DNA from 2 places in the Stenotrophomonas sp. YJH_SMC_69 genome. Region 1 is predicted to be linked to the other one. Evidence: riboswitches for the same ligand, from Rfam matches in the RefSeq annotation. Region 1 holds a riboswitch; the other holds the start of a gene.
What was found. A riboswitch is a leader RNA that binds a small molecule or an ion and turns the genes downstream of it on or off. The one in region 1 is predicted to bind cobalamin.
Positions count from the first base shown of each region.

Region 2: linked by a shared signal. The riboswitch ahead of btuB (TonB-dependent vitamin B12 receptor) and the one ahead of AC5P8F_RS14875 (epoxyqueuosine reductase QueH) in region 1 are both predicted to bind cobalamin.

Region 1 is NZ_JCAFTS010000008.1:117,208-125,634, forward strand. Features, by position in the region: gene AC5P8F_RS14865 (bifunctional nicotinamide-nucleotide adenylyltransferase/Nudix hydroxylase) at 1-587, shown strand, start outside; gene AC5P8F_RS14870 (nicotinate phosphoribosyltransferase) at 652-2,061, shown strand; cobalamin riboswitch at 2,195-2,424, shown strand; gene AC5P8F_RS14875 (epoxyqueuosine reductase QueH) at 2,586-3,272, shown strand; gene pncA (bifunctional nicotinamidase/pyrazinamidase) at 3,328-3,954, shown strand; gene purU (formyltetrahydrofolate deformylase) at 4,030-4,881, opposite strand; gene AC5P8F_RS14890 (LysR family transcriptional regulator) at 4,996-5,907, shown strand; gene AC5P8F_RS14895 (NADH:flavin oxidoreductase/NADH oxidase) at 5,911-7,011, opposite strand; gene AC5P8F_RS14900 (NAD-dependent protein deacetylase) at 7,153-7,959, opposite strand; gene AC5P8F_RS14905 (acyl-CoA thioesterase) at 8,016-8,417, opposite strand.
Region 2 is NZ_JCAFTS010000004.1:155,610-164,036, forward strand. Features, by position in the region: gene dinB (DNA polymerase IV) at 1-114, shown strand, start outside; gene AC5P8F_RS08665 (MBL fold metallo-hydrolase) at 372-1,283, opposite strand; gene AC5P8F_RS08670 (NAD(P)-dependent oxidoreductase) at 1,375-2,013, opposite strand; gene AC5P8F_RS08675 (LysR family transcriptional regulator) at 2,122-3,051, shown strand; gene AC5P8F_RS08680 (class I SAM-dependent methyltransferase) at 3,048-3,839, shown strand; gene gph (phosphoglycolate phosphatase) at 3,904-4,572, shown strand; gene btuB (TonB-dependent vitamin B12 receptor) at 4,666-6,507, opposite strand; cobalamin riboswitch at 6,623-6,845, opposite strand; gene AC5P8F_RS08695 (histidine phosphatase family protein) at 6,988-7,566, shown strand; gene AC5P8F_RS08700 (TfoX/Sxy family protein) at 7,658-8,020, opposite strand; gene AC5P8F_RS08705 (GAF domain-containing protein) at 8,017-8,427, opposite strand, start outside.

The DNA of each region.
Region 1 (8,427 bases):
ACTTCCACGGCGCGCTGCTGATGCTGCGTGGCAATGTGCCGGCGCCGGTGTACGACATGCTCGAAGCGTTCCGCAAGAGTGCGCCTGCGTATGGCCAGCTGGTGGCCGAGTACCGCTTCATCGAACAGTACAAGGCCGCCTGGAAGGATGCGCCCTACGCGCCCACCTTCGTCACCACCGATGCGGTGGTGGTGCATTCGGGCCACGTGCTGCTGGTGCGTCGCCGCTCGGAACCCGGCAAGGGGCTGTGGGCATTGCCCGGCGGCTTCGTCGGCCAGGAACAGAGCCTGCTCGACAGCTGCCTGCGCGAACTGCGCGAGGAAACCCGCCTGAAGATTCCGTTGCCGGTGTTGAAGGGGTCGCTGAAGGGCCAGCAGGTGTTCGACCACCCGGACCGCAGCCAGCGTGGCCGCACCATCACCCACGGTTTCCACTTCGAGTTTCCGGCCGGCGAGCTGCCGCCGGTGCGCGGCGGCGACGATGCCGACAAGGCACGCTGGATACCGGTGAGTGAGGCCCTGGACATGGGCCCGCAGCTGTTCGAAGACCACCTGCACATCCTGGAGTACTTCCTCGGCCGCGGCTAACCGGCCCGGCTTTCCCACTGGCGGATAGACCGCCGGTGCCACCCGACGCGAAGGAGCTTCCGTCATGCACTACCTCGATAATCTTCTCCTCAACACCGACAGCTACAAGGCCAGCCATTGGCTGCAGTACCCGCCGGGTACCGATGCCACGTTCTTCTACGTCGAATCACGTGGCGGCCTGCACGATCGCACGGTGTTCTTCGGCCTGCAGGCGATCCTCAAGGACGCGCTGGCACGGCCGGTCACCCACGCCGACATCGACGACGCTGCGGCGGTGTTCGCCGCGCATGGCGAACCGTTCAACGAGGCCGGCTGGCGCGATATCGTCGACCGGCTTGGCGGCCACCTGCCGGTGCGCATCCGCGCCGTGCCCGAGGGCAGCGTGGTGCCTACCCACCAAGCACTGATGACGATCGAGTCGACCGATCCGGCCGCGTTCTGGGTGCCGTCGTACCTGGAAACGCTGCTGCTGCGGGTGTGGTATCCAGTCACCGTGGCCACCATCAGCTGGCACGCACGGCAGACCATCGCCGCGTTCCTGCAGCAGACCAGCGACGATCCGCAGGGGCAGCTGCCGTTCAAGCTGCATGACTTCGGCGCGCGCGGTGTATCGAGCCTGGAATCGGCCGCGCTGGGCGGTGCCGCACACCTGGTCAACTTCCTCGGCACCGATACCGTATCGGCGCTGTGCCTGGCGCGCGCGCACTATCACGCGCCGATGGCCGGCTATTCGATTCCCGCCGCCGAGCACAGCACCATCACCAGCTGGGGCCGCGAGCGCGAGGTGGACGCCTACCGCAACATGCTGCGCCAGTTCGGCACGCCCGGTGCGATCGTGGCGGTGGTATCGGACAGCTATGACATCTACCGCGCCATCAGTGAGCACTGGGGTACCACCCTGCGCGATGACGTGATCGCCTCGGGCGCCACCCTGGTCATCCGCCCCGACTCGGGCGACCCGGTGGAGGTGGTTGCCGAAAGCCTGCGCCGGCTGGATGAAGCGTTCGGCCACAGCCTCAACGGCAAGGGCTACCGCGTGCTCAACCACGTGCGGGTGATCCAGGGCGACGGCATCAATCCGGACACCATCCGGGCGATCCTGCAGCGCATCACCAACGACGGCTACGCCGCCGACAACGTGGCCTTCGGCATGGGCGGTGCGCTGCTGCAGCGGCTGGACCGCGATACGCAGAAGTTCGCACTGAAGTGCTCGGCGGCGAGGGTCGAGGGTGAGTGGATCGACGTCTACAAGGATCCGGTCACCGACGCCGGCAAGGCCAGCAAGCGTGGCCGCATGCGCCTGCTGCGCCGCCTGGACGATGGCAGCCTGCACACGGTGCCGCTGCCGGCCAACGGCGACGACACCCTGCCGGACGGCTTCGAGGACGCAATGGTGACCGTGTGGGAGAACGGCCGCCTGCTGCACGACCAGCGGCTGGACGACATCCGCACGCGGGCGGCCGTGGGGCATTGAAGGTGCATTCCGACCGGGGTCAGAGCCCGCTGCGTGGCAGCGGGATCCGACCCCTTCCTTCCGCTGGGGCCGGATCCCGTTGCAGCGTAGCGGGTTCTGACCCCTGCGCTCTTGACCGGCGCCACCAACAGGTCCACCTTGCACACGCCGAAGGTATCCCTCCCATCGCTGCGGCGCGGGGAGGGATTTAAACGGGAATCCGGTGAAGGCGCCTCGCGCGTCCATTCCGGAGCTGCCCCGCAGCGGTAAATGGAAACGAATCCTGCCAACAGCACTGGGCTCGCGCCTGGGAAGCGGCGGGTAGTAGGTGGGCTGCGGCCCGTGTCCATCAGCCCGAATACCGGCCCCGGCCGGGGGACACGACCGTCCCCTGACTCGACCTGGAATCTCCGCGGGGAGGTTGCCGGGGCCGTCGTCGTCCTGCGCGTGCAGGCGGTGTGGCCGCGCGCGTCCTGTTCACGGTATCCGGCCAGACCCGTTCACCCACGCGCTGATGCATGGGCCACCGCCGTTGCCGGCGGTCCATGCGGTACCTGACGATGACCGAGCTCCAACGCCCCACCCTGACCCTGCCCGCCGACGGCAAGCGCCTGCTGCTGCATTCGTGCTGCGCGCCCTGTTCCGGCGAAGTGATGGAGGCGATCACCGCCTCCGGGATCGACTACGCGATCTTCTTCTACAACCCCAACATCCACCCGGTGAAGGAGTACGAGCTGCGCAAGCAGGAGAACATCCGCTTCGCCGAGCAGCACGGCATTCCCTTCATCGACTGCGACTACGACACCGACAACTGGTTCAGCCGTGCACGCGGCATGGAAAACGAGCCTGAACGCGGCATCCGCTGCACGATGTGCTTCGACATGCGCTTCGAGCGCACTGCGCTGTACGCGCACGAGCACGGTTACGACACCATCAGTTCTTCGCTGGGCATCTCGCGCTGGAAGAACATGGCGCAGATCAACGGCTGCGGCATCCGCGCCGCCTCGCGCTATGAAGGCCTGCAGTACTGGGACTACAACTGGCGCAAGGGCGGCGGCGCCAGCCGCATGATCGAGATCAGCAAGCGCGAGCAGTTCTACCAGCAGGAATACTGCGGCTGCGTGTACTCGCTTCGCGATGCCAACCGCCATCGCCGCGAGAATGGCCGCGAGCGGATCAGGATCGGCCTGCTGTACTACGGGCGGGACGCTGGGACGCCACAGGGCGATTGACGTGCAGGCATGGGGCGGCCACGCTGGTCGCCCCTTCTGTTGTAGCGGAACTGCCATGACCGCCCTGCCCGCCGATGTCGCCCTGCTGGTGATCGACCTGCAGCCGGACTTCATGCCCGGTGGCGCCTTGGCCTGCGACCAGGGCGATGCGCTGGTGGCACCGATCGCCGATCTGCTGGCGCAGCGCCGCTACCGCACCGTGGTGGCGACCCAGGACTGGCACCCGGCCGACCATGCCTCGTTCGCCAGCCAGCACCCCGGCCAACGCCCGTTCGAGACCATCCTGCTGCACGCGCAGCCGCAGACCCTGTGGCCGGACCACTGCGTGCAGGGCAGCGCCGGTGCCGCGCTGCACCCGGGCGTGGACTGGACCGTGGCCGACCTGATCCTGCGCAAGGGCACGCGCCAACAGGTGGATTCGTACAGCGCCTTCCGCGAGAACCATGGCCCCGATGGCGAGCGCCCGGCCACCGGCCTGGCCGGCTGGCTGCACGAGCGCCGCATCCGCGAAGTGCACGTGTGCGGCCTGGCCCGCGATTACTGCGTGCTGTGGAGCGCGCAGGACGCGGTGAAGTCCGGCTTCCGGGTGAAGTTCCTGTGGGACCTGACCCGGCCGGTGACCGAAGCCAACGACGCGATGGTGCGCGATGCGCTGGGCAAGGCGGGGATCGCAATCGCCTGACCCACGACGGTAGTGCCGGATCACATCCGTGGGTAGCGCCGGGCCATGCCCGGCGGACCTGGAAGGGGCAGCACGTTACCGGAACACCACCGTGCGATGCCCGTTGAGCAGGATGCGGTGCTCCACATGGCGGCGCACGGCGCGTGCCAGCACCAGCGATTCGGTATCGCTGCCCAGCCGCACCAGCTCGCGCGGCGCCATGGCGTGATCCACGCGGGCCACGTCCTGTTCGATGATCGGTCCTTCGTCCAGATCCTCGGTGACGTAGTGCGCGGTGGCGCCGATGATCTTGACCCCGCGCGCGTGTGCCTGGTGGTACGGCTGCGCGCCCTTGAAGCTGGGCAGGAAGCTGTGGTGGATGTTGATCGCACGCCCGGCCAGCGCGCGGCACAGCGTGGGTGACAGGATCTGCATGTAGCGTGCCAGCACCACCAGGTCGATGCGCTCGCGCTCGACCAGGTCGATGATCTGCTGCTCCTGCACCGCACGCGTATCGGCGGTCACCGGCAGGTGGTGGAACGGTACCTGGTAGGACGCGGCCAATGGCGCGAAGTCGGCGTGGTTGGAGGCCACCGCGGCAATGTCGACCTTCAGCTGGCCGCTGTGGGCGCGGAACAGCAGGTCGTTGAGGCAGTGCCCCTGCTTGCTGACCAGCACCAGCAGGCGTGCCCGGCGGCGGCCATCATGCAGCTGCCAGTCCATGCCGAAGCCTTCGGCAAGCGTGGCCATCGCGGCGTGCACGGTCTCCAGCGGCAGGCCGGCGTCACGGTCGAAATGCACGCGCAGAAAGAAGCGGCCGCTTTCCTCATCGCCGAACTGCTGGGCGTCGAGGATGTTGCAGCCGTGGTCGAACAGCAGGCCGGACACGCGGTAGACGATGCCGGTACGGTCGGGGCAGGACAGGGTGAGGATGGAATCGGGGCGCATCGCCACAGTGTAGGGCAGCTTCCTGCCCAGCAGCCGGATGATCACCGATGCAACCGAACCGCTTGGTTCAGTCCCAAGCGATACTTGGCCATCACCGTGGCAAGCTGGTCGGTCATGAACCTGTTGCAACTGATCCGCAGCTTCACCCGCACCGCAGAGACCGGCAGCATTGCCGCCGCGGCCCGCATCCTTGGCATCAGCGCCACCGCAGTCGGCCAGAACATCAACCGGCTGGAAGCGCATCTGGGCGTACGGCTGCTGAACCGGAGTACGCGCCAGCTGGCGCTCAGCGAGGCCGGCGCGCTGTACCTGGCGCAGGTCCGCCACATCGAGGCCGACCTGGCGCGCGCGCAGGCGATGGTCACCTCCGGTGATATCGAACCGGCCGGGCCGCTGCGCATCGCCAGCAGCAGCGCGTTCGGCCGCCACGTGCTGGCCCCGTTGCTGCCGTCACTGCAGCAACGCTACCCGCAGCTGCAGCTGGAACTGCGGCTGACCGACCGCGCCGTGCAGCATGGTCCAGAGGCGGTGGATGCCAGCATCCGCATCGGCGCGCAGCTGGAAGACGGCGTGGTCGCACGGCAGCTGGCACGCGTGCCGTTCGTGTTCTGCGCCTCGCCGGCCTACCTGAAGGCCCATGGCACCCCGCAGGAACCATCGGATCTGGGCAGCCATCGCGGGCTGCTGCACCGCTTCCCCACCGATGGCCGGCCGTTGCGCTGGGGCCTGCTGAAGGACGGCCAGCGTGTGGACGCCGTGCTACCGCCGAGCATGGTCTGCGATGACATCGATGCGCTGGCGTCGCTGGCGGCGGCCGGTGCCGGCATCACGCGATTGGCTGCGTTCGTGGCCGAGCCCTACCTGCGCGATGGACGCCTGCAGGCCGTGTTCGGCGCCGACAGCACGTGGCGTCCGGAGCCGATGGAGGTCTATTTCTGCGTCAGCGATCGCCGCGACTTCACCGCCAAGATCCGCGCGCTGTTCGAGCACCTGCGGGCCGGCATGGCGCCGGCCTGGCGGGTGTGAGCCTCAGCGCGCCTTGAACACGCCGCGCGCATCGCGCGGCTCGCAGCGCAGGTACTGCGGCGCCGGTTCCACGCTGTCGCGCAATGCGGCGGCGGCATGCCACGGCCAGCGCGGGTCGTAGAGGATGCCGCGCGCCAGGGCCACGGCATCGGCGTGGCGATGGCGCAGGATCGATTCGGCCTGCTCCGGTTCGGTGATCATGCCCACGGCGATCACCGGCATGCGCACCTTGGCCTTGATCGCCGCCGCGAACGGCACCTGGTAACCGGGGCCGACGGTGATCTTCTGGCGCTCGTCCAGGCCGCCACTGGAGACATGCAGGAAATTGCAGCCGCGCGCGTCCAGCACCTGGGCCAGTGCTTCGCTCTGCACCAGGTCCCAGCCACCCTCGACCCAGTCGCTGGCGGAAATGCGCACGCCCACGGCGACCTTGTCGGACACCGCCGCGCGTACCGCGTCGAACACTTCCACCAGCAGGCGCAGGCGGTTCGGCAGCGACCCACCGTAACCATCGGTGCGGCGGTTGCTCAGCGGCGACAGGAACTGGTGCAGCAGGTAACCGTGCGCGGCATGCAGCTCGATCAGCTCGAAGCCCAGGCGCTCGGCGCGCACCGCACTGGCAGCGAAGGCGGCGATGACCTCGGCGATGCCGGCTTCGTCCAGTTCCTGCGGTGCCGGATCGGCGGCATGGAACGGCAGCGGCGACGGCGCCACGGTGGCCCAGCCACGCGCATCGCCGGCCGGCAACTGGCCACTCCCGTCCCACGGGCGGGCGGTGGATGCCTTGCGGCCGGCATGGCCCAGCTGGATGCCCAGCGGCATCGGCGACCAGCGGCGGACGCTGGCCAGCACCTGTGCCAGCGCGGCCTCGGTGCCGTCATCCCACAGGCCCAGGTCGGCCCAGCTGATGCGGCCGCGCGGCTCGACCGCGGTGGCTTCCAGGATCAACAGGCCGGCGCCGGACTGCGCCAGGTTGCCCAGGTGCATGGCGTGCCAGTCGCTGGCGCGGCCGTCTTCGGCGGAGTACTGGCACATCGGCGCGATGACGATGCGGTTGGACAGGGTCAGGGGGCCGAACGAGATCGGCGAAAACAGCTGGCTCAAGGGGGTGATGAACGACGTAGGGGGTGTGTATTGCACCGCTGCGCGGCTTCTGGATCAACCGTCTGGATGGATCGCTGTTTCGCAGCCGATCATGCCGCCGAGCGCCGAACAACCCCTTGTAAAGCCGAGCCCACGCTCGGCTCAGCCCGCCACCCAACCGGACAAGGCTTCAGCGCAGTCCCGCTCATCCTTGAACAACAGCAGGTCGTCGGCACGGGTGCGGCCGCGGTTCAGCGCCGCCACCGGCAATCCTGCCTTCGCCGCCGCCTGCACGAAGCGGAAGCCGGAATAGACCATCAGTGACGAGCCCACCACCAGCACCGCATCGGCCTGCTGCAGATGATCGTGCACCGCCGCCACCCGCTCGCGCGGCACGTTCTCGCCGAAGAACACCACGTCCGGCTTCAGCACGCCGCCGCAGTGCGGGCAATCGGGCACCACGAATGTGGAGAAATCGGTCTCCAGGTCGGCATCACCGTCGGGGGCGATGCCGGCCTCCAGCGCGTCCCAGCCGGGATTGGCGTCCAGCAGCCGCTGCTGGAAATCCTCGCGGCCACTGCGGCGCTCGCAGCCCATGCAGCGCACCAGATCCAGGCGGCCATGCAGGTCGATCACGTTGCGGCTGCCGGCGCGCTGGTGCAGGCCGTCCACGTTCTGGGTCAACAGCACCTGCAGCTTGCCGCGGCTTTCCAGGGCGGCCAGGGCCTGGTGGGTGCCGTTGGGCCGGGCCAGGCCGAAGCGCGGCCAGCCCAGCAGGCTGCGCGCCCAGTAACGCTGGCGGGTGGTCGCCTCGCCCATGAAGGCCTGGTAGGTCACCGGCGGCGTGCGTTTCCACTGGCCGTCGGCGTCCCGGTAATCGGGTATGCCCGAGGCGGTGCTGCAACCCGCGCCGGTCAGCACGAACAGGCGCTCGGCGCGGTCGATGAAGTCGGTCAGTGGCAGGGTCATGGCTGCCAGATGGGGGCGCCGCAGTGCCCCCGCAAGCACCGGTTCAGCCGGTGGTCTCAGGCGGCCGGCAGCGGCGGCACCGCGATCGGGTGGCCTTCCTCGTCCAGCGCGATCATCACGAAGTGGCCGCGGGTGCACAGCTTGCGCTCGCCGCTGTGCAGGTCCTCGGCGACCAGTTCCACCTCGACCTTCATCGAGCTGCGGCCGACTTCGACGATGCGGCCGATGGTTTCCACCATCTGGCCGATGCGGATCGGCAGCTTGAAGTCGACCTGGTCGCTGCGCGCGGTCACCACGGTGCGGCGCGAATAGCGGGCGGCGGCCAGGAACGCGGCCTTGTCCATCCATGCCAATGCCTGGCCACCGAACAGGGTGCCCAGGTGGTTGGTGTGGTTGGGGAAGACGATTTCAGCCATGCGCACTTCGGTGGGCGGCACGGTCTCGGGGATCGGGGTCATGGGGGTGCTT
Region 2 (8,427 bases), on a different contig from region 1:
GCGGAGACGCGTTACCGCCTGGTCGGCGTCGGGCTGGGTGGGTTCCGCGAAAAGGAGGCCGTGGTGCAGGGGGAATTGTTCGAGCACGGACCGAACGATTCCACATCCCTCTGATCGGCAAAGGCGGGGTCAGAGCCCGTTGCGCAGCAACGGGATCCGACCCCAGCAGATTGCCGAGATCTGTCGAAGGCGAGGTGGGTCCGGTTGCGGGGGCGTGAGCGCCATGGATGGCGCGACCGAGCCTCCATGGACGGATTCACGGCGTCCCCCGCAACCGGACCCACCTCGCCCTCCCACGGATAGCCAGCTGTTGCTTTTGCTGTTGCCTCTGCAGGTGCAGGGCGCAGCCCTGCAAAAGAAAGCGCCCTACCTCATGGCCACTGCATTTCGCCCTTGGCCACCTTCGCGCTCAGCTCCAGCGATGCGACGCCGTCCAGCTTCGGGTAGCGCGCCTGCATCGCTTTTACCAGCGCCGTACTGTCCTTGGCCTTTGCCGTCTCGACATCGAACGCGCGGATGTAGTCCGCAGTGAAGCGCAACGCACTGGCATCCAGCGCCGCACCCGGCGCGTAGTGCCCCGGCACCACCACCTTCGGCTTCAGTGCCTGCAACCGCTGCAGGGTCTGCAGCCAGTCGGTGTGCGACTTCGGCGTCTGCGTGTCGGCCATCCACACGTGCTCGCCGGCGACCACCGGAATGCCACCGACGATCGCGCGCAGCGACGGTACCCACAGCACCGTGCGGTCCGGGGTCGGGCCATCCAGGCCGATCAACGGCAGGCGCTGGCCTTCCAGCTGCAGGGCATCGCCATCCAGCACCTGCGGCAGCACGATGCGCGCGGGCATGTCGGCACCCATCTTCGGTCCCCAGTAGGCCAGCTTGCCGGCCTGGGTCTGCTGGATGTGGGCGACGGTCTGCGCGGTGGCGACGATGCGTGCCTGCGGGAAGGCGTCCTGCAGGGTGGCCAGGCCGAAGTAGTAGTCCGGATCGCCGTGACTGATGTAGATCGTGGTCAGCTGCTTGCCGCTGGCGCGGATCAGCTCGACCAGCTTGCGCGCATCGCTGGCACCAAACTGCGCATTGACCAGGATCGCGTCGTGGCGGCCTTCGATCAGCACCGAGGACACCGAGAACATTGCCTGCGGGCCGGGATGGAAGGTCTGCAGGTGCAGCTGGGATTTCGTCGCCGCCGCCGGCGCCGTGGTGGCCGGTGCGGCCAGCAGCGGCGCACTGGTGAAGCTGGCGGCCAGGGCAAGGGGAAGCAGCAGGGCAGCGGTACGCATGGGAATTCCTTGTGTAGAGCCGGGCCAATGCCCGGCTGCATGTTCGCGTAGAGCCGAGCGCGGGCTTGGCTCTACATGGGACGTGCGTGGATCAATACGCTGCGGTGATGATCTGCTTCGGATACGCGTGCGCTTCCAGTTCGGCGACGAACGCCGCGCCATAGTCGGCGTAGCTGATGCGGCTGTGGCCGCTGGTATCGGCCAGGAACGCCTTGGGCTGCACGCGGTACTGGCCGCGCTCTTCACCCGGGCCGATTTCGGCGGCCGGCGAGAAGAAGGTCCAGTCCAGGTCGTCCACTGCCTGCAGGCGGTTGAACGCCTCGCGGTGGGCCAGCGCGTACGGCTTGTAGGCCTCCGGGAAGGTGGGGGTGTCGACCAGCTGCACGCCGGGTGCGACTTCCAGGCTGCCGGCACCGCCAACCACCACCAGGCGCGGCACGCCGGCCTTGCGCGCGGCAGCCGCCAGCTGCGCGGCGACCTCGCCGACGCGGCCGATGTCATCGCCTGGGCGCGGGCCGTAGGCACTGGCGAGCACGTCGTGGCCGGCGATGGCGGCAACCAGCGCGTCCTGGTCATCCAGCGAGGCGATCACCGGATGGGCACCGGCCAGCTCGGCCGGGAGGTCCTGCGCGCTGCGCACGATGACAGTGAGTTCGTGGCCGCGGGCCAGCGCGTGGCGGGCGATCTGGCGGCCGATGTTGCCGGTGGAACCAACGAGGGCGATCTTCATGGCAGGACTCCGTGGGGCGCTGTGGGGTGGGAATGGCGCCACTCTAGGCCGCTGCAGTCGCTCGAAAAACAGCGTATAACGTGCTTGTTTGTTGCATGGATCGATCATATGGACCGATTGACCGCCATGACCGTGTTCGTCGAGGTGGCCGAGCGCGGCAGCCTGACCGCGGCGGCAGAGGTGCTGGACATGTCGCGGGCGATGGTCAGCCGCTACCTGGCTGAGGTCGAGGGCTGGCTGGGCGCACGCCTGCTGCACCGGACCACGCGCCGGGTCAGTCTGACCGGGCCCGGCGAGGCGGCGCTGGCGCGCTTCCGGCAGATGCTGGCGATCGGCGAGGAACTGCAGGGCGAGCTGGCCAGCGATGATCCCGAGCCGCATGGCACGCTGCGGGTGACTGCCAGCGTGTCGTTCGGGCAGAGCCACCTGGCGCGGGCGGTGGCCGGCTTTGTTGCGCGCCATCCGGCGGCACGCATCGAGCTGCTGCTGGTCGACCGCACGGTCAACCTGGTGGAGGAGCGGGTGGACCTGGCCGTGCGCATCGCGCGCCAGATCGATCCCAGCCTGATCGCGCGGCGGCTGGCCACCTGCCGCTCGGTGCTGTGCGCGACGCCGTCCTACCTGCAGGCACGCGGCACGCCGACTGCTCCCGAGCATCTGGCCGCGCACAACTGCCTGACCCACCACTACGTCGGCAAGAGCCTGTGGCAGCTGCACCGGGACGGCCGTTCGCTGTCGGTGGCGGTGGGCGGCAACATCAGCGCCAACGAGGCCTCGCTGCTGCTGGAGGCGGTGCGGGCCGGTGCCGGTATCGCCATGCTGCCGACCTACCAGGTGGCGCCCCTGCTGCGTACCGGCGAGCTGATCGAACTGCTGCCCGAATTCAGCCTGGACGAACTCGGCATTCATGCCGTGTACGCGTCACGGCGACAGCAGCCCGCTATCATGCGGCGATTCCTGGACTACCTGGCCGAGTGTTTCGCCAGCCCGGCCTTCCAGGACCTGGATTGGCGCCCACCGGGCAAGGAGAACACATGAACCATGGACAGGCCTTGATCGACCACAACCGTGCTGCCTGGGACCGCCAGGCCAGCGAAGTGCGCGAATGGTCGCGCCCGGTGGAAAGTTCAACCATTGCCGCCGCGCGCGAAGGCCGCTGGCAGGTGCATCTGACCCCACGCGCGCTGCCATTGGACTGGCTGGGCGATGTGCGTGGCCGCCGCATCCTGTGCCTGGCCTCGGGCGGGGGCCAGCAGGCACCGGTGCTGGCCGCTGCGGGCGCCGACGTCACCGTGTTCGATCTCTCCGACGGGCAGCTGGAACAGGACCGCAGCGTGGCGGCGCGCGATGGCCTGCAGCTGCGCACGGTGCAGGGCGACATGCGCGACCTGCACGTATTCGCCAACGACAGCTTCGACGTGGTGTTCCATCCGATCTCCAACCTGTACGTACCCGACGTGCGCCCGGTGTGGACCGAATGCCGCCGCGTGCTGGCGCGCGACGGCATGTTGATGGCCAGCTTCTACAACCCGGTGCTGTTCGTCGGCGCGCGCGATCCGCAGCTCGATGCGCAGGGCCTGATCCGGCCGCAGTACGCCATTCCCTATTCGGACCTGGAAGACCTGCCCGCCGCAGAACGTGAGGCGAAACTCGGCCGCGGCGATGCGCTGACCTTTGGCCACAGCCTGACCGAACTGATCGGCGGGCAGCTGGATGCGGGGTTCGTCATCGATCGCTTCATGGAAGACTGGCAGCCGCAGCCGCGCTTCCTGATCGACCGCTACCTGCCCACGTTCCTGGCCACCCGCGCACGCCGGATCGGTTGAGGCGGATCGGCGCAGAAACCAGCGGCGTACAATGGGCGGCCCCACGTCGTGCAGGTGCCGTCCCTTGTCGTATCCCTATCCGCTGGTCGTGTTCGACCTAGATGGCACGCTGGTCGACAGCGCAGCTGATATCGCCGAAGCACTGAACCGCACGCTGGAAGACATCGGCATGGCACGCGTGCCGGAAGCCACGGTTCTGGGCTGGATCGGCGACGGTGTGCGCCGCCTGGTCGAGCAGGCCGTGCATGCCGCGGGTCGCGAGGTCGACCTGGCCGAAGTGATGCCGGTGTTCATGGTGCACTACCGTGAGTGCCTGCTGCGCAGCCCGCGCCTGTTCGATGGCGTGGCCGAAGCGCTGATGCAGCTGCGTGCACGCGCTGTTCCGCTGGCGATCTGCACCAACAAGCCCGAAGCGCTGGTGCCGCCACTGCTGCAGCACCTGGGCATTGGTGATGCGTTCGCGCTGGTACTGGGCGGCGATTCGCTGCCGCAGCGCAAGCCCAGCGGTGAGCCGCTGCGGCACATCGCTGCGCACTTCGGGCTGGCGGTGGATGCCTGCCTGATGGTGGGTGATTCGTTGACCGACTACCGCGCCGCCGAAGAGGCGGGTATGCCGATCGCACTGGTGCGTTACGGTTATCCGCGTGGCCTGGACCTGGCCACCGCACAGGCGGTGGCGGTGATTGACGACCTGCGTGAGTTGCCGGGGTTGGCCGCGGGCGTTCGGGTGTAGAGCCGAGCCCACGCTCGGCTGCTTCATTGCGTGAGCCGAGCATGGGCTCGGCTCTACAGTAGATCGGCGCCGGGCGATGCCCGGCGCGCGCCTTCATTTCGGCTGGTAACGCACGCTCAGCTGGTATTCGCGGCCGGGCTGGTTGAACCACGCCACCGTCTCGTAGCGGCGGTCGAACACGTTGGCGGCACGTGCCAGCAGCGACCACGCCGGCGTCAGCGCGTACTCGGCGCGCAGGTCCAGCGTGCCGTAGCCACCGACCTTCACCGCGTTGGCGGCATCGTCATAGCGCTTGCCCGCACCCTGCACGGTCAGGCCGGCGCGGAAATCGCCGAAGCGGCGGTCGACGTCCAGGCGCGCGGTCTGCTGTGCACGGCGCGGCAGCCAGTTGTCGAACTGGGTGCTGCCATGGGTGCGGTTGCGCGGGTCGGTGTAGCTCAGCTGCGCGTTGAGGTCGAAGCCGGCCAGCAGCACGCCACCGGTCAGTTCGGCGCCACGGATGCGCGCCTTCTCCACCTGCTGCATTTTCATCGTGGACGCATCGTAGGTGATCAGGTCATCGATGCGGGTCTCGTACACGTCCAGGCCCCAATGCCAGCCCTGGCCCTGCTGCGAAACACCGAGGTTGGCGCTCTTGGACTTCTCCGGCTTCAACGTCGGCACGCCGCTCCACGGGTCGTACAGGTCGCTGAAGGTCGGTGCCTTGAAGGCGGTGCCGTAGCTGGCATTGACGCGCAGGCCGTGGTCCAGCTGCATTGCCCAGCCGAGACTGCCGGTGGCGTGGTTGCCGAACTGCTGGTTGTCGTCGTTGCGTGCGCTGGCCTGCAGCTGATGGCGGCCGAAGCGGCCCTGGTACTGCACGAACACGCCGGTGTTGCGACGGCTGTCGACGAGGTAGCCCGCGCTGCTGCCGTCCAGGTTGTCTTCGCTCCAGTCCACGCCGGTGCTCAGCAGCTGGCTTCCGGTCAAGGTGAAGTCACCCTGCAGCGAGGCGCTGTCGCGGTGGGTCTGCGCGCTGCCGCGTGCGCCGAAGTCGCCGAAGTTGTCCGATTCGTTGTCGCTGCGGCCGACGTTGGCGGTGAACGCCAGGCGCCCGGACGGGGTGTAGCGCACCTTGCCGGCCAGCACCTGCTGGCGGGTTTCCGAGTAGTTGTAATAGCCGTCGTAGTGGTTCTTGCCGTCGGCGCGCAGCGCACTGCCTTCCACATTCCACTGGTCGTTGAAGGTGTAGCCGCCACGCAGGCTCTTGGACAGGTTGCGGTAGCCGTCGCGGTCGGGTTCGTCAGCGAAGCAGCCGGTGAACAGCGTCGCCGAGCCACGGCAGGCATCGACGCCATCGGAATGCTGGTAGGCGATGTCGGCGCCGAACCAGCCGCGTTCGGTGCCACCTCCGATGCCGCCGCTGGCTTCGCGCAGGCCGTTGCTGCCACCACCGAGCTGGAAGTGCGGAGCAAAATCGCCCTGGTTGCGGCGGGTGAAGATCTGGATCACGCCACCGATGGCGTCGGCGCCGTACAGGCTGGACTGCGGGCCGCGCACGATTTCCACGCGTTCGATCTGCGCCAGCGGCAGGTCCTGGTACATGGCCAGGCCGAGGTCGGCACTGTTGATGCGCACGCCATCGACCAGCACCACGGTGTGGCCCGAGTTGGTGCCGCGCAGGAACAGCGAGCTCTGCTTGCCGAGCCCGCCGGCATTGGTCAGGTTGATGCCGGCGCGGCCGCGCAGCAGTTCCTGCAACGAGGTGGCCTGGCTGGATTCGATCTGCGCGCGGTCGATCACCTGGGCTGGTGCGATGCTGTCCTGCAGGGCGATCGGGGTGCGGGTGGCGGTGACCAGGATCTGGTCGAGCGCGGTGGTGTCATCGGCGGCCTGGGCCAGCGCGGGCAGGGCGGCCAGCACGGCCAGGGACAGCATTCGGGACTGCAGCTTCATGGGGGACTCCAGGTGCCACGCACGCCCGCGTGGCGAAGGGGAGGAGCCGCGAAGGCAGGCATGCGCCGACGCCGCAGCGCAGGCTGCGGTCATCCAGCGCCATGCCCACCGCACCGCGACCTGAGGCTTCCGGGCCGGTCTCCGGGCTTGCCGCCGGGTGGCGCGAGGCCACCGTCCAGGCGCCTTCCCATGCCTGCGGCACAGTGGCGTTGTTGCCTGGAACTGACGTGCTTACCGTTGCGGGGGCAGCGCCGGCCTGGCGTGGATTCACGCGTCACCGGCTTCCCGTTTCAACCTGCCGGCCGTGGCCGCAGGTCACCTGGAAGTGCGCGCAGTCTACGGCATCGCAGGCGGCCCGTAGCGTCGAGCGTACCCGACTGCCTTTGCTGTGCCCTTAGAATGGTCCCTCGATCCCGTGGTGCCGTTGCCGATGTCCGCCCGTTTTCCGCTGTTCCCGCGTTGCCTGTACAGGACGCACGCATGATCCTCGACCTGGTCCGCCATGCCGGCAACGGTCGCGATGAGTTCCTTGATGGCCGCAGCGATCCACCGCAGCTGGCCCGCCTGCCGCAGGAACTGGTCGACGCCTACGCTGCGCAGCCCTGGGAACGGGTGATCAGTTCGCCGCGGCTGCGCTCGCTGCACACGGCGATGGCCCTGGCCACCCCGCGCGGGCTGGACGTGGAAGCGGAGGAGGAATGGGAAGAGCTGGATTTCGGCGATTGGGACGGGCAGTCGCTGTTCGACCTGCCGGAGGATGCACTGGCGGCCTTCCATGCCGATCCGCATGCAAACCCACCGCCCAACGGTGAGAGCTGGGGCCACTTCGAGCGGCGTATCGCGCGCGCGCTGGATCGACTGCTCGATGATGACGACCCGGTGCCAACGCTGGTGGTCAGCCATGGCGGCCCGCTGCGCATGGTGCTGTCGCAGGTCTGCGGCCTGCCGATGTCGCTGTGCTGGGCACTGCGCATCGACCACGGCACGCGCCTGCGGGTACGGCTGGAACGTGGCGAAGCCGGGCTGGCAGGCGAGCTGCTGGAACTGCAGCAGCCGTAACCCATCGGTAGTGCCGGCCGCTGGCCGGCAGTCTCAGGAATGTTGAAAAGACCACGCAGTTGCCGGCCAGCGGCCGGCACTACCGGTGCGGTCAATCCTCGTCCGCATCCTCGGTCACGCTGTCTTCCGCGTCATCGTCGGCATCGAAGCGCTGCTCATGCACCGGACCCGACGCCGGGCCGGCCGCCTTCAGCGGATGCGCGGCGATGCGTGCTTCGTAATCCTGCACCAGCGCCTCACGCTGCGGCTCGCTCAGTTCCTGCCAGTGGCAGTCCAGCAGCGCGCCTTCCAGCGAGTACAGCAGGTTCAGGCTGGGCTTGAAGCCGGCGCGCTTGACCTTGACGAAGGCGCCGACTGCGCCGGTCGCAACCAGGTCCTCGCGGCTGCGCAGGCCGACCTGGCGCAGCCACGCTGCACTCTTGGGGCCGATGTTGCGCAGCTTCGGTGCGCTCATCCCAGCGCCTCGACGAACACGCGGGCGATGGCTTCCAGGCCGGCCTGGTCATCGGCATCGAAGCGGCCGATCTTCGGGCTGTCGATGTCGAACACGCCGATCAGTTCATCGCCGCGCAGCAGCGGCACCACCAGTTCCGAACGCGAGGCCGAATCGCAGGCGATATGGCCGGGGAAGGCATCGACGTCGTCCACGCGCTGGGTCACGCGCTGGCTGGCGGCGGCACCGCACACGCCCTTGTCCAGCGGGATGCGCACGCAGGCCGGCAGGCCCTGGAACGGGCCGACCACCAGCTCCGTGCCGTCGTACAGGTAGAAACCCACCCAGTTCAGGTCGGGCAGGGCGTGGTAGACCAGTGCGGAGAGGTTGGCCGCGTTGGCGATGCGGTCGGACTCGGCGTAGACCAG